4 regions of the Devosia rhizoryzae genome follow, and region 4 is predicted to be linked to each of the others. Evidence: predicted binding sites of a transcription regulator. Region 4 holds the regulator's gene; each other region holds the start of a gene.

Region 1 (3,558 bases), 470 kb from region 4:
GGCGAGCTGACCATATTCGGTAACATCGAGCGCGCTGTTGCGATCGGCATTGCCGAGCTTGCCGGTGACTACCGAGCCGAAGCCGAGCTTTTGCGCCTCGCGCAGGCGCAGCGAACCATGCACCACGGGCCGCACGCCGCCAGCCAGCGAGATTTCGCCGAAATACACGGCGTCGGCGGGGAGGGGCGAACCGGTGAGCGAAGAGATCAGCGCCGCGGCGACCGCGAGGTCGGCAGCCGGTTCGTTGATTTTGAGCCCGCCGGCAACGTTGAGATAAATGTCATTGGCGCCGATGCGGACGCCGCAGCGGGTTTCGAGAACTGCCAGAACCATGGAGAGGCGCGAGGAATCCCAGCCCACCACGGCGCGTCGCGGCGTGCCGAGGGGAGAAGGCGCGACCAAGGCCTGGATTTCGATCAGCAGCGGCCTCGTGCCTTCCATGCCGGCGAAGACGGCGGAGCCCGCGGCGTCCTTGTCGCGCTGGTCAAGAAACAGGGCCGAGGGGTTGGCAACCTGTTCGAGGCCGCGCTCGGTCATGGCGAAGACGCCGATCTCGTCGGTGGCGCCGTAGCGGTTTTTAACGCCGCGAAGGATGCGGAACGTGTGGCTCGAATCGCCTTCGAAATAGAGCACGGCATCGACCATGTGCTCGACGACGCGCGGACCAGCGATCTGACCGTCCTTGGTGACGTGGCCGACAAGGACGACCGCGGCGCCGCTTTTCTTGGCAAAGCGGGTCAGCGCCTGGGCCGAGGTGCGCACCTGGGTCACGGTGCCGGGCGCCGAGTCGACGCGGTCGGTCCAAAGCGTCTGGATCGAATCGATGATGACGAGATCGGGCGGGGCTCCGTTTTCGAGCGTTGCGAGAATGATTTCGACATTGGTTTCGGCGGCGAGCAGCACATCGGCTTCGCCGAGCCCCAGCCGCTGTGCGCGCAGCCGCACCTGAGCCACCGCTTCTTCACCTGAGACATAAACGACGCGCTTGCCCTTGTTGGCCAGAGCGGCCGCCGATTGCAGCAAAAGCGTCGATTTGCCGATCCCTGGATCGCCGCCGACCAGGAGGGCGGAGCCTTTGACGAAGCCGCCGCCGGTGACGCGATCGAGCTCGGCAAGGCCGGTGACGACGCGGGCAGCGCTTTCCGTTTCGCCGGACAGCGGCACGAGATTGGCCGGGCGGCCATTGGACTTAGCGGCCTTTGGACCCGCGCCGACGCCGGAATCGACCAGTTCCTCGACAATGGTGTTCCACTCGCCGCAAGCATCGCACCGCCCCTGCCAGCGCGTGGTGACCGCACCGCAGGATTGGCAAACAAAGGTCGAGCGGGTTTTGGCCAAGGGGCGGATCCTGTTGTGGGTGGGGTGATTTAGCCGAGGCCGTGGAAGGGATGCAAGAACAAAAAGGGAACTGCAGACATGCTCTTGGGCCGGACGGCTGAACCTCCGGGTTTGCGGCAGATGATGGAGCCCCGAGACGGCTTTCGTCTCGTGAGTAGTTTAGTATGTGAGACGAAGCTCGTCTCGGGGCGCCGGGTTTTCTGGCAGGCAGCGTCTTAGGGGATGATTACTCAAGCCCCGTCCGCGGACCCAGGATCCTCAACGATAAAGACCCTTCCCGACTGTCGCCGGACGGTTGATCGTTGCAACCCCATCTCCATCCGGCTGATGCGGGGGAGATTAGCGCATGGCGGGGTGGGCGGGGATAAAGAGGATATGGGCAGAGCTCATGAGCCATGGAACCCGCTTACCCGGCGCGGATTGAAGCTCCAGCAATCGGAGCTTTGCCATGAATCGAAACGTCATCATCGCCATTGTCGTCGCTGTCGTGGTGGTCATCTTTGTGGGCGTGGTGTTCACGTCCAACAATCAGGCGCCCAATGCCGACGGCGCTGCGACGGCAAACAGTGCTGCCGAACAGAGCGCGCTGCCCGCCGGCAAGGCCGGTGAACCGGCCGAAACCACCGGCAACAATCCGTAACGGGAGGCCGAGATGGCTGAAAAACGCCGGGAAGACCGGGGCGTTGCCCGCATCGTCATCATCGCCTTCGTGGTGGCTCTGATCGCGGCGATCGCCTGGGTGATCATCCAGCAAAGCGGCGTGCTACCCGGCGATACGGGCGAAGACACGCCTGCGGTCAGCACGTCGAACTAGCTATTCGGGCAGTTCGCCGGTGCCGACATAGTTGCGCGAGTAGCGGCCCTTGAGGCTCGTGAGCAGCTCATATCCGATGGTGCCGCCGGCATCGGCCTGATCATCGACGCTGACATTGGGCCCGAACACTTCGGCGCCCTCACCGGGGCTGGGCAGATCGCCGCCGAGGTCGGTGACGTCGACGATGGTCAGGTCCATCGAAATACGGCCGATGATGGGGCAGACCCTGCCGCGAATGAAGACCTTGCCGCCGGGGCGCGAATTGCTGCCCGATAGGGAGCGCAGGAGCCCATCGGCATAGCCATAGCCGAGGACCGCCAGCTTACTGGTGCGGTTGAGGGTGTAGTTGGCGCCATAGCCCACTGTTTCGCCGATGCGCCCATCGGTGATCTGGAGGATGGGCACGTGCAACGTCACCACCGGGGCCATCGGGTTCTTGCGGCCGCTCACGGCGCGTCCGCCGAACAAGGCGATGCCGGGGCGAACCATCTGGAAATGGTAGTCGCGGCCCGTCATCAGGCCCGCCGAGTTGGCGAGTGACGCGGGGATGCCGGGGAACTGCGAGATGACCGAGCCGAACAGCGCCAGCTGGGTGCGGTTCTTCTCGTGGTTGGGCTGGTCGGCGCAGGCAAGGTGGCTCATCACCATCTGCGGGGCATAGCCGAGGCGCTCGATGCGCTCCCGCACCTGGCCCGCTTCGCTGAGCCTGAACCCCAGCCGATTGATGCCGGTGTCGAAATGAAAGCCCGCCGGATAGGCCTCGTTGCGCTCGACGCATTTGGCCAGCCATTCCTCCAGCATCGGAATGGAGGACAATACCGGCATGAGGTTCTGGCGGATGTAGAGATTGGCCGCGCCCGGATAGAGCCCATAGAGCACGAAGATATGGGCGTCGGGGACGGCAGCGCGAACCGCCATGCCCTCGTCCGGTGTCGCGACAAAGAAGAAGCGGGCGCCGGCGGCGTGGAGTGCCTTGGAGGCCATGTCGATGCCGGTGCCATAGGCGTCGGCCTTGACCACGGCAGCCGTCAGGGCGCCGGCGCTGACCTTGTCCAGCGCACGCCAATTGCGGGCGAGGGCGCCCAGGTCGATGCTCAGTTGGCCACCAAGGCCGGAAGTCGGCGTCATTGCTATTCCATGCGTTCAGGCAGATAATCTGCCCGAGCAAGGTTACCAAAGCGGGTAAACTGCGCCTCAAAGCTCAGCTGCACCGTGCCGGTGGGACCGTGGCGCTGCTTGGCGATGATCACTTCCGCCTTGCCATGCACCTTTTCCATTTCCCCCTGCCAGGTGAGGTGCTCGGGCGTGCCCTCTTTGGGTTCCTTGTTCTTGAGATAGTACTCTTCGCGGTAAACGAAAAGCACCACGTCCGCGTCCTGCTCGATAGAACCGGATTCGCGCAAGTC
Region 2 (3,558 bases), 930 kb from region 4:
GTCAAATGCTCAATTCCCTAAGTCCGAGCCGGATCAGCTTTTCCGTCGCCGCATCCTCGCCTTCCTTGGCCACGACCCGCGCCAGCGCCGCCGACGCCTGTGCACTCGAATAACCAAGATTGGTCAGCGCCGAAACCGCATCGGCCACATTGCTGGTCGCGACACCCTCGCCCAGCGCCGTCTGCAGCCCCAGCGTTCCCGCATCGATCCCGCCGATCGCCGGTACCTTGCCCTTGAGCTCGGTGACGATGCGCACCGCCAGCTTCGGCCCCACCCCATTAGCGCGCCCGACCATGGCCTTATCCTGCAAAGCCACCGCGCTCGACAATTCCGACGGGCTCATCACCGACAAAATGGACAACGCCACCCGCGATCCCACGCCTTGCACTGTGGTCAAGAGATTAAACCAGCTCTTCTCCGCCTCACTGGCAAAGCCATAAAGCCGGATCAGGTCCTCGCGCACGATGGTCTCGATGAACACCACCGCTGCCTCCCCGACGCGCGGCAGTGCCTGCAGCGTGCGGCCCGAGCAGAACACCTCGTAGCAAACCCCGCCGCAGTCGATCAGCACCCAGTCGTCGCCGAAGCTATCGACCATGCCTTTAAGCTTGCCGATCATGCATAGGCTCCCATGCGCTTGAGCGAGACCCGGTGATGCACATGGCAAATGGCGACGGCCAGGGCGTCGGCGGCGTCGGCACCCTTGAACTGGGCGGTCGGCAACAGCGTCCGCACCATCAGCTCGACCTGGTTCTTTTCGGCATGTCCGGTGCCCACCACGGATTTCTTGACGAGATTGGTCGCATACTCTGCGACATGGAGGCCATGCTGCGCCGGCGTCACCAGCGCCACGCCGCGCGCCTGCCCCAGGATCAGCGCCGAACGCGGCCCGGCATTGACGAAGGTTTCTTCCACCGCCGCCTCATCGGGGCGATGCTCCATCAGCACTTCCGCCAGCCCCGCCGCCAGCGCCACCAGCCGCTCGGCCAGCGCCCCGTCCGTCGGTGGCGTCACCGTCCCGGCGGCCACAAAACTCAAGCGATTGTCCATGGCGTCCACCACGCCCCAGCCGCATCGCCGCAGCCCTGGATCGATGCCGATGATTCGTACGCGTTTGCTCATGGATCAACCTTCTAGCGGGCCTATCTCTCCCTACCAAGACCAAAGTGAACAAACCGGCAACAACTACAGCTTTTAACGCAATGCTTAAATTTGCAGAGATTCGGAAAACCACTCATTGAGACGACGCACCTAGCGTCCTCAGCGGGAATGCACGACATCGAGGGCAACATGGACAAGACGCGTCAGACACGTCCAGCGACGACTCCTGCCACTCTGCAGAATCAATTACTTAACCGATGGAGCGCCGTTCACACTCGCTTCACCTTATCCCTATCATTAACGTCGGCCTTCCTCGACCAGGACCGCTTTCGCGCCGTTGGGGTTTTTACAGAGCCAGGAAGCGCAACTCCGTAAAATCCACACTTCGCCCTCTCTCGAAATAGCATAGGTCCACCATGACACATTCGAGGAACTTCGCCCCCCTTCACACCTGGAAAAGCGTTCGCCGCTGGACCCTGCTAGGGCCGATAGGGTGCGTTGTAGCGTCGATCAGCTTCAATCTCTGGATGCTGCAGGATTACGCCGACGACGTGCGGCTGCGGGTGATGATCAGCTCCATCGTCCTCCCCGTCATTTTGGGCGTGCCGCTGTTTTATTATTTCAGCAGCAAGGTGCGAAGTCTCTCCATCGCCAACGCCCGCCTCGGCCGCGTCGCCCGCACCGATAGCCTCACCGCCTGCCTCAATCGCGGCGCGTTTACCACCAAGGTCAGCGACTGGCTCCGCGACCCCACCCATGCACCGGCCGGCGCGCTGCTGATGATCGACGCCGACAATTTCAAAGCCATCAACGATCTTTACGGCCACGACCAGGGCGACGAGGCGCTTACTCTGATCGCGCGCGCTATTCGCGCCGTGCTGCGCAATGGAGATCTGGTCGGCCGCATGGGCGGCGAGGAATTCGCCGTTTTCCTCCCTGGCGTCAACAAGAAGCAGACGCTCCAGATCGCCGACCGCATCCGCCGCTCGGTTAACCTTGCCGTCTTCATGCCCGATGGCGAACAGCGCATTCTTTCCGTCAGCATCGGCGGCGCGGTCTTTGAAAACCGCACCAAGTTCTCCGAACTGTTCCGCCTCGCCGACCAGTACCTTTATGGCGCCAAGAATGCAGGCCGCAACACTTCCAACATCGAAGAGGTTGTCGACGAGGCTCCCCTCGACCTCCTGCGCATAGCGTAAAAAAATCCCCGCCGAAGCGGGGATTGTGCGAGCGTTTCGAAAGCTTAGCCGGCGAGTTTTGCCGCGTCTTCGTCGCTCATGTCGAAGTTGGAATAAACGTTCTGCACGTCGTCATCTTCCTCGAGCGTCGAGATCAGCTTGAGCAGCGTCGCGCCCTTTTCGGCATCGATCGGCGTCTCGTTCTGCGGCTTCCAGATCGCCTTCACCGACTCGGCTTCGCCCAGCACCTTTTCGAGGTTCGCCGCGACTTCTGCCATGGCCTCGAAGCTCGTATAGATATAGTGCCCGTCTTCGTCGCTCTCGACGTCGTCGGCGCCCGCCTCGATCGCCGCTTCCATCACCTTGTCTTCGGTGCCAACAGTCGCCGGATAGGTGATCTCGCCGACGCGGTCGAACATGAAGCCGACCGAACCGGTTTCACCCAGCGCGCCGCCATTCTTGGAGAAATACGAGCGCACATTGGACGCCGTGCGATTGCGATTGTCGGTCAATGCCTCGACGATAACGGCCACGCCACCGGGGCCATAGCCCTCATAGCGGATCTCGTCATAGTTTTCGCCTTCGCTGCCCGATGCCTTCTTGATGGCACGGTCGATATTGTCCTTGGGCATGGACTGCGAGCGCGCATTGGTCACGGCCAGACGAAGGCGTGCGTTGAACGCCGGATCGGGCTGGCCCATCTTGGCCGCCACGGTGATTTCGCGCGCGAGCTTGGAAAACACCTTGGAGCGCGCCGCATCCGACTTGCCCTTGCGGTGCATGATGTTCTTGGCGTGTGAATGGCCTGCCATGGGGGACCTCTAGCGAGATTTTTGTTTTTCGGCGCCGCTTATAGGGGGCGGCTCGGGGAAAGGGAAGCTAGGCGGGAAAATCCGGCAGCGCCTGCGCCAGAACGCCACCGACCCGCACCGGCACGACATGACGCGCAAGCCCGGTCCGCGGATCGGTCTCGACCGCAACCCCACAAAGCGTGGCTTCACCTTCCGCCGGCGAAAACCGCCCGTTCGGGAGTCCCGTCAGGAAGCGATTGAGTGGTTCCTCGTAATCGGTGCCGATAATGGAGTCGAAATCCCCGCACATGCCGGCATCCGCCATCAGCGCCGTGCCGCCGCGCAGGATGCGGTGGTCCGAAGTCGGGATATGCGTATGCGTGCCGACGACCAATGTGGCCCTTCCATCGAGAAAATAACCCATGGCCTGGATTTCGGATGTCGCTTCGGTGTGAAAATCGACGATTACCGCATCGGCCTGTTCTCCC
Region 3 (3,558 bases), 230 kb from region 4:
TGGTCTTGCCACGCCCGTTTGGCGCAACAAGGCCGACATGGTCGCCATCGCCGATGACGAGATTGAGGTTGGAGAACAAAAGGTCGCCAGCACGGTGGCCGGCATTGCGGAGGCTGATCATGCCCATGGGATAAACTCACTGGATCGGCGCGATCTCGGATCGAGCGCCATTGCCATTAACGTGGGCAGGCCAGTGGTGTCGGAGGTGTCAGAACGTCCGGACCAGAACTGGTCAGCCCTGCAGCGGAAGCCACAGGGCGTGGACGGGTCCACGGGAACGATGCGTATAAAGAATAGTCATGCAGCCCTCCCCAGTCCTCGTGTTAACGACGCCCCAATACCTAACTCACGCTGCCGAAGCAACGCAAGAGAGGTTTTAGGCGAAAAAGAAGAGCACGCTGGTGGCCAACAAGGCACCGAGGCGAGAGACGCGAAACGTGGCCAGCCGGTACGCAAAACTAGATCCGACATCAGGCCCGAAACACTTCGAGACAACCTTATCCGCTTGGTACGCAAAACTCGGAAGGTCGGCTCGCATACGGCAACTCCAGACAAAAACCGTATGTGCACTGGTATAGCGGATGGCACTTAAGAAAGTGCTTTCGAGATACTTACAGGAGGTAAACCGGACGCCTTATCTTGGGACGCCGGCATGCCTACATGGAAGATGAACCGATGTTCATATCTCGTTCATCTTGACGGTCCAGGACGCGCCTCAACTGTGGAAAGCGCGTTCGGGCCCAATCCCGCGGAAACCGCTGGGTTATGCTAGAAATCAGCCTTGCCCGATTCGGGCACAAGCATTGGAATGTGCATGTCTGATCTTTTCGGAAGCGCCGCGGCGCCCAAGCCCAAGAGCAAGCCGGAGGCCCCTGCCCCGGCGCAATCAAGCTATGGCGCGGCAGATATCGAGATCCTGGAAGGACTTGAGCCGGTTCGGCGGCGTCCGGGTATGTATATCGGCGGCACCGATACCAATGCCTATCACCACCTTTTCGCCGAGGTGATCGACAACTCGATGGACGAAGCCATTGCCGGCCACGCCAACCGCATCGAGGTGCACCTGGGCGCGGACGGATACATAACGGTTACCGATAACGGCCGCGGCATTCCCGTCGAGAAGCACCCAAAATTCCCAAATAGATCAACGCTCGAGATCGTCCACACCGTGCTTCACGCCGGTGGAAAGTTCGACAGCAAGGCCTATGAAACCTCCGGCGGCCTGCACGGCGTGGGCGTCTCGGTCGTCAATGCGCTCAGCGATGACATGGTGGTCGAGGTGGCGCGCGACCAGCAGCTGCACCGGATCATTTTTTCCCGCGGCAAGGTGGTGCAGGACGTCGAGAATGTCGGCCGTGTAAACAACCGGCGCGGAACGACGACGCGCTTTCATCCCGATCCCGAAATCTTCGGTGCCACGGCGCATTTTTCGGCTGGCCGCATCTTCCGCATGACGCGCGCCAAGGCCTACCTCTTCGGCGGCGTAGAGCTGCGCTGGAGCTGTGACGAAAGCCTTGCCAGCGACGACGTACCAGCCAAGGCGGTGTTCCACTATCCCGATGGCCTCAAGGATTTCATGGCCGCCCGGATCGAGGGCGAGACGCGGATCACCGACGAAATTTTCTCCGGCAAGAGCGGCCGGCCCGGCAGCCATGGCTCGGTGGAATGGGCGATCGCCTGGACGCTGGGCGATGGCAGCGTGCAGAGCTATTGCAACACGGTGCCGACGCCGGACGGTGGCACGCACGAAGCCGGCCTGCGCATGGCGCTGCTACGTGGGCTCAAGAATTATGCCGAGCTGACCAAGAACAAGGCGGCTGCAAACCTGACAGCCGAGGACGTGCTGACGAGCTGCTCGGCAATGCTGTCTGTCTTCGTGCGCGAGCCGGAATTCGTCGGGCAAACCAAGGACAAGCTGGCTTCGGGCGAGGCGACGCGCATCGTCGACACCGCGTTGCGGGATGCGTTTGATCATTGGCTGGGTTCCTCGCCAAACCAGGCGGGCAAGCTGCTCGACTGGGCCCTGGAGCGCGCCGATGAACGGATGCGGCGCCGCAAGGAGAAGGAGATCGACCGGGCGAGCGCGACGCGCAAGCTGCGCCTGCCGGGCAAGCTCGCCGATTGCACGCAGAACGCGGCGCAGGGGGCGGAGCTTTTCATCGTCGAGGGCGACTCGGCAGGTGGCTCGGCCAAGCAAGCGCGCAATCGTGCCAACCAGGCGGTGCTACCGCTGCGGGGCAAGATCCTCAACGTAGCTGGCGCTAGCCGGGAAAAGATGGCTGGCAGCCAGCTGATCGCCGACCTGATCCAGGCGCTTGGTTGCGGCACGCGGGACCGCTACAACGAAGATGATCTGCGCTACGACAAGATCATCATCATGACCGACGCCGACGTGGATGGCGCCCATATCGCATCACTGCTGATCACCTTCTTCTTCCAGGAAATGCCGCGGCTGATCGAAGGCGGGCATCTCTACCTCGCCCTGCCCCCGCTCTATCGCATCAGCCAGGGACCGAAGACACTCTATGCCCGCGACGAGGCTCATAAGACCGAGCTGATGGCAAGCGAGTTCAACGGCCGGTCCAAGACCGACATCACGCGCTTCAAGGGCCTCGGCGAAATGCCTTTCGCGCATCTGCGCGAAACGACGATGTCGCCCAAGTCGCGCACGCTGTTGCAGGTCAAAATTCTCGATGATCGAGATGCGACGCGGACGACGGTCGACCGGCTCATGGGTAGCAAGCCCGAGGCGCGGTTCGACTTTATCCAGGAGAACGCCGCCTTCGTCACCGATCTCGATATCTAGGCGACACCTGGGATCTTCGACGCAGTCTGCTTGATGTCCGATGCGTCGGGAGCATCGACCTGGCGATAGCGCGCCTGCACGCCACTATAGATGCCGAAGGCGATCAGACCGACGGCAGCCAGGGTGTAGAGCACACCGCCATAAGGTAGCGACTGGATCCAGTCGAGGGCGTCGGAGAGGCCTCCGGCCTGTTCTGGGTTCACGGTGAAGGCGGCGTAGATCATGAAGCCGCCGGTAACCGCAAGGAGTAGACCGCGCGCGGCCAGGCCGAAGACGCAGATTGGGTGCAGAACGTTTTCGTGCCCGGCGGGAAGCTTGATGCGCTTCTGGTATTCCTTGGAGAAGCCACGCCATGCTTGAACCAGGCCGCCGATGATCAGGCCGACGCCCACGAGGCCGAGAAGGACGTTGCCGAAAGGTAGCTGCAAGGCGGAGGCAGCAGCTTCGCTTTCTCCGCTGGAGCCAGAACCGGAACTGCCGCCGCCCATTCCCAACGCCATCGTGGCTGCCGTAAAGGCCAAGGCCATGTTGACGACGGCGCTGCCGACGCTTGCGAGACGGCCGACAATGCCCTTGGCATCGTTCTTGACGTGATCGGCGTTTAGGACACCTTGTGCCAGACGCCACAGTACGTGGCCGATGAGACCAATGGCGACGGCGCCTAGCAGGATACGACCGAAAGGCTGCGAAAGCACAGTGGACAAGGCATTTTCTGTGGTGGCGGAAGAGCCGGCGCCCCAGATGGCAAGCGC
Region 4 (3,558 bases):
GTGCTCCTGGTCAGCGAAAGCGGCATCGTCTCGCATGATCACGTCCGCATGCTCGAACAACGCTGCGGCGTCGGCACCTTCCTTGTCGGCGAGTCGCTGATGCGGCAGGACGATGTTGTCGCTGCCACCCGCGCCCTGCTGATGGGCCAGCCCGAGACCGTCCGCGGATGAGCGACCGCCTGACACATGTCGATGCGCAGGGCCGCGCGCAGATGGTCGATGTTGGCGACAAGGCCGTTACCCGCCGCCGCGCCGTCGCCGAGGCCACGATCCTCGCCCTCCCCGCGACGGTCGATGCCTTTGTCGAAGACCGTCTCAAGAAGGGCGATGCAATCGCCACGGCACGCATTGCCGGCATCATGGCCTCCAAACGCACATCCGACCTGATCCCCCTCTGCCACCCGCTGGCACTGACCAAAGTCACCGTCGACATCGATCCGCTGGACGAACGATCGGGCCTACACATCGTCGCCACCGCCGAAACCAACGGCCAGACCGGCGTCGAGATGGAAGCGCTCACGGCAGCCTCGGTCGCGGCGCTGACGCTCTATGACATGGGCAAGGCCGTGGATCGTGGCATGACCATCACCGACCTGCGGCTCGTCGAAAAATCCGGCGGCAAGTCCGGCGACTTCATGCGCGCGCCATGACCCTCCTGCCCGTCGACGAGGCGCTGAAAGCCATTCTTGCCCGCGTGCCTGCGGTCACCCCCGAAACCACGCCGCTGACGGACGCCCTCGGCCGCGTTCTGACCTCTGCGCTAATCGCCACGCACGATCAGCCACCATTCAACGCTAGCGCCATGGACGGCTACGCCATGCGCGCCGCCGACGTGGTCGAGGGACACGCGCTTAGAGTCATCGGCATGTCCCAGGCTGGAACCGCATTCGACGGCACGGTGTCTGCCGGCGAAGCCGTCCGCATCTTCACCGGCGCGCCCCTTCCCTCCGGCGCCGACACGGTAATCATGCAGGAAGAAGCGCAGCGCGATAGCGATTTCGTCCGCTTCACCGCCCCTGCCCGGCTTGGCCACAGCATTCGGCCGAAGGGTAACGATTTCGCTACGGGTCAGGCGCTTTTGGAGCCCGGCACGCTGCTGACACCGATGCATATCGCCGTGGCAGCAGCGGCAAACCACGCAGAACTCACCGTCGCCAGGCGTCCCCGCATCGGTCTCGTTGCCACCGGTAATGAGCTTGTCGTGCCAGGCACACCGCTCGGGCCCGACCAGATCGTCGGCTCCAACAGCTTCGCCCTTGCCGCGCTGCTGAAGCCCTATGCCGAGACCATCACCGATCACGGCATCATCGGCGACGACATCGACCTGCTCCGCACCCGTCTTGCGGAGGCCTTTGCAAGCGAACCGGATGTGTTGATCACCACCGGCGGCGCTTCGGTCGGCGAACATGACCTCGTTCAGGATGTGCTCAAAGACCTCGGCGTCTCGCTCGATTTCTGGCGCATCAACATGCGCCCGGGAAAACCCCTGATGTTCGGCATGCGCGGCAAGACCCTGGTCTTCGGCCTGCCTGGCAATCCCGTCTCGGCGCTGGTCACCGCCATCGTCTTCATCAAGCCGGCACTGCGCGCCTGGCTCGGCTATGCCGAACCGCCGCACTGGCATCTGCCGCTCGCCGCACCGACCCCGCCAAACACCGCCCGCCGCCACTTCATGCGCGCGCAGCTGGTCCACTCTACAAGCGGCCCCACCCTTCTCCCAATCGCGCAGACCGACAGTGGCCACACCTCGTCGCTGTCCAAGGCCGACATGCTGATCACCCAGCCAGAGCATGACTCCGGTCAAGGGGCCGGCGCGATAGTCGAAGCCCTGTCGATCGACGCATTCTGACCCGTGTTTTATTTGTGGCATTGCAGAACATAAATGGAACGATTATAACCGTTCTGTCTATGTTCCGATTCTAGGATGCCGGGCCGATGCTGACGCGCAAACAACACGAGTTGCTCATGTTCATCCATGAACGGATGAAGGAAAGCGGCATCCCCCCATCCTTTGACGAAATGAAAGACGCGCTGGATCTGGCGTCCAAATCCGGCATTCACCGGCTGATCACGGCGCTTGAAGAACGCGGCTTCATCCGCCGCCTGCCGAACCGCGCCCGCGCCCTGGAAGTGGTGAAGCTTCCCGATTCAATGAACCCCTCGCTCGGTGGCCGCAAGGCGCGCTTCGAGCCGTCGGTGATCGAAGGCAGCTTGGGCAAGCTCAGCACGTCGCCGGCCCGCGGCGTTGCGGCAGAAGAATATGCCCGCCCCGTCTCGATCCCGGTCATGGGCCGGATCGCGGCGGGTACGCCGATCTCTGCGATCGAACAGCACACCCACACCATCCAGGTCCCGCCGGAAATGCTGGGTGCCGGTGACCACTATGCGCTCGAAGTGCGCGGCGACTCGATGATCGAAGCCGGCATCTTCGATGGCGACACCGTAGTCATCAAGCGCCAGGACACGGCCGGCACCGGCGAGATCGTCGTCGCCCTGGTCGACGACGAGGAAGCAACGCTTAAGCGCCTGCGCCGCAAGGGCAATACCGTGGCGCTGGAAGCGGCCAACCCCGCCTACGAGACCCGCATCTTCCCGCCTGATCGCGTCAAGGTTCAGGGCCGTCTCATTGGCCTTCTGCGCAAGTACTAGAATGCTTCGAGCCGGGTTCGCCCGGCTCTATCATTTCGGAACGGCGTAAAGAGTCGTGCATTCCCTCCTCGGAGGCAATGTGAATGTCCAATCTCCTCAAGCTCGGCTTTCCCGTCAAGGTGCTGGGCAACCCTGCGCTCAAAAGCAACGACGCGCGTCGCTCGCAATCCAACCCCCATCTTCGTGTCTCGCTGGGGTATCTCTCGGATATCTTCGACTATCTGGTGAAGCACCAGATCAGCATGTACCGCATGTCTTCTGACCTTGCGCCTTATGCCACCCACCCCGACATGCCGCAGTTCCACTCGATGGTGCAGGACTGCGCAGGAGATCTCGCAATCATCGGCAAGCGGGCGCGCGAGCTTGGCCTGCGGCTCTCCTTTCACCCCAGCCAGTTCATCGTCCTCAACAGCCCCGACCCGGAACTGGTGCGCAAAAGCATCTGGGACCTCACGAGCCAGGCTGAAATGCTCGACCTTATGGGCCTTGGACCAGAAGCGGTCATGGTGGTCCATGTCGGCGGCGTCTATGATGACAAGATCGCGGCCCGGCAGCGCTGGGTCGAGACCTGGCCCACCCTCCCCGAGCCGGTGCGCCGCCGCCTCGTGCTTGAAAACGACGACCTGCGCTTTTCCTGTGCCGACACGCTCTATGTCCACGAACACACTGGCGTAAGGCTGATCTTCGATCATCAGCATTTCTGGTGCCTCAACCCCGAGGGCCTCGATCTGCGCGACGCGCTCTCCAGCATGCTGGCGACTTGGCCTTCGGAGGTGCGCCCGAAAGTTCATTTTTCCTCACCCCGCACCGAGCTGCGCCAGCTGGCGCGCAAGAACCGCAAGACCGGCAAGGCCGAGACGGTGATCGTCGCTCCCGTCTGGACCGGCCACGCCGATTTCGTGCAGCCCT

What was found. Region 4 encodes LexA, which represses DNA repair genes until DNA is damaged. Its sites were predicted from a motif close to TGTTCNNNNTGTGTTCNG; they were not measured.
Region 1: radA (DNA repair protein RadA) is a predicted target of LexA. The motif match lies at 1,393-1,410, and genes of this name have one in related genera.
Region 2: ruvC (crossover junction endodeoxyribonuclease RuvC) is a predicted target of LexA. The motif match lies at 1,167-1,184, and genes of this name have one in related genera.
Region 3: parE (DNA topoisomerase IV subunit B) is a predicted target of LexA. The motif match lies at 677-694, and genes of this name have one in related genera.

What each region holds. Positions count from the first base shown of each region.
Region 1 covers NZ_CP068046.1:1,699,827-1,703,384, reverse strand. Annotated here, with positions in the region: gene radA (DNA repair protein RadA) at 1-1,338, opposite strand, end outside; gene JI748_RS08450 (hypothetical protein) at 1,787-1,978, shown strand; gene JI748_RS08445 (hypothetical protein) at 1,991-2,152, shown strand; gene alr (alanine racemase) at 2,153-3,280, opposite strand; gene JI748_RS08435 (replicative DNA helicase) at 3,283-3,558, opposite strand, start outside.
Region 2 covers NZ_CP068046.1:293,809-297,366, reverse strand. Annotated here, with positions in the region: gene ruvB (Holliday junction branch migration DNA helicase RuvB) at 1-5, opposite strand, end outside; gene ruvA (Holliday junction branch migration protein RuvA) at 2-619, opposite strand; gene ruvC (crossover junction endodeoxyribonuclease RuvC) at 616-1,122, opposite strand; gene JI748_RS01445 (GGDEF domain-containing protein) at 1,629-2,300, shown strand; gene JI748_RS01440 (YebC/PmpR family DNA-binding transcriptional regulator) at 2,345-3,091, opposite strand; gene JI748_RS01435 (TIGR00282 family metallophosphoesterase) at 3,159-3,558, opposite strand, start outside.
Region 3 covers NZ_CP068046.1:1,453,660-1,457,217, forward strand. Annotated here, with positions in the region: gene JI748_RS07250 (ATP-binding cassette domain-containing protein) at 1-127, opposite strand, end outside; gene parE (DNA topoisomerase IV subunit B) at 815-2,806, shown strand; gene JI748_RS07260 (DUF1206 domain-containing protein) at 2,803-3,558, opposite strand, start outside.
Region 4 covers NZ_CP068046.1:1,226,930-1,230,487, reverse strand. Annotated here, with positions in the region: gene trpC (indole-3-glycerol phosphate synthase TrpC) at 1-171, shown strand, start outside; gene moaC (cyclic pyranopterin monophosphate synthase MoaC) at 168-650, shown strand; gene JI748_RS06155 (molybdopterin molybdotransferase MoeA) at 647-1,849, shown strand; gene lexA (transcriptional repressor LexA) at 1,936-2,649, shown strand; gene uvsE (UV DNA damage repair endonuclease UvsE) at 2,733-3,558, shown strand, end outside.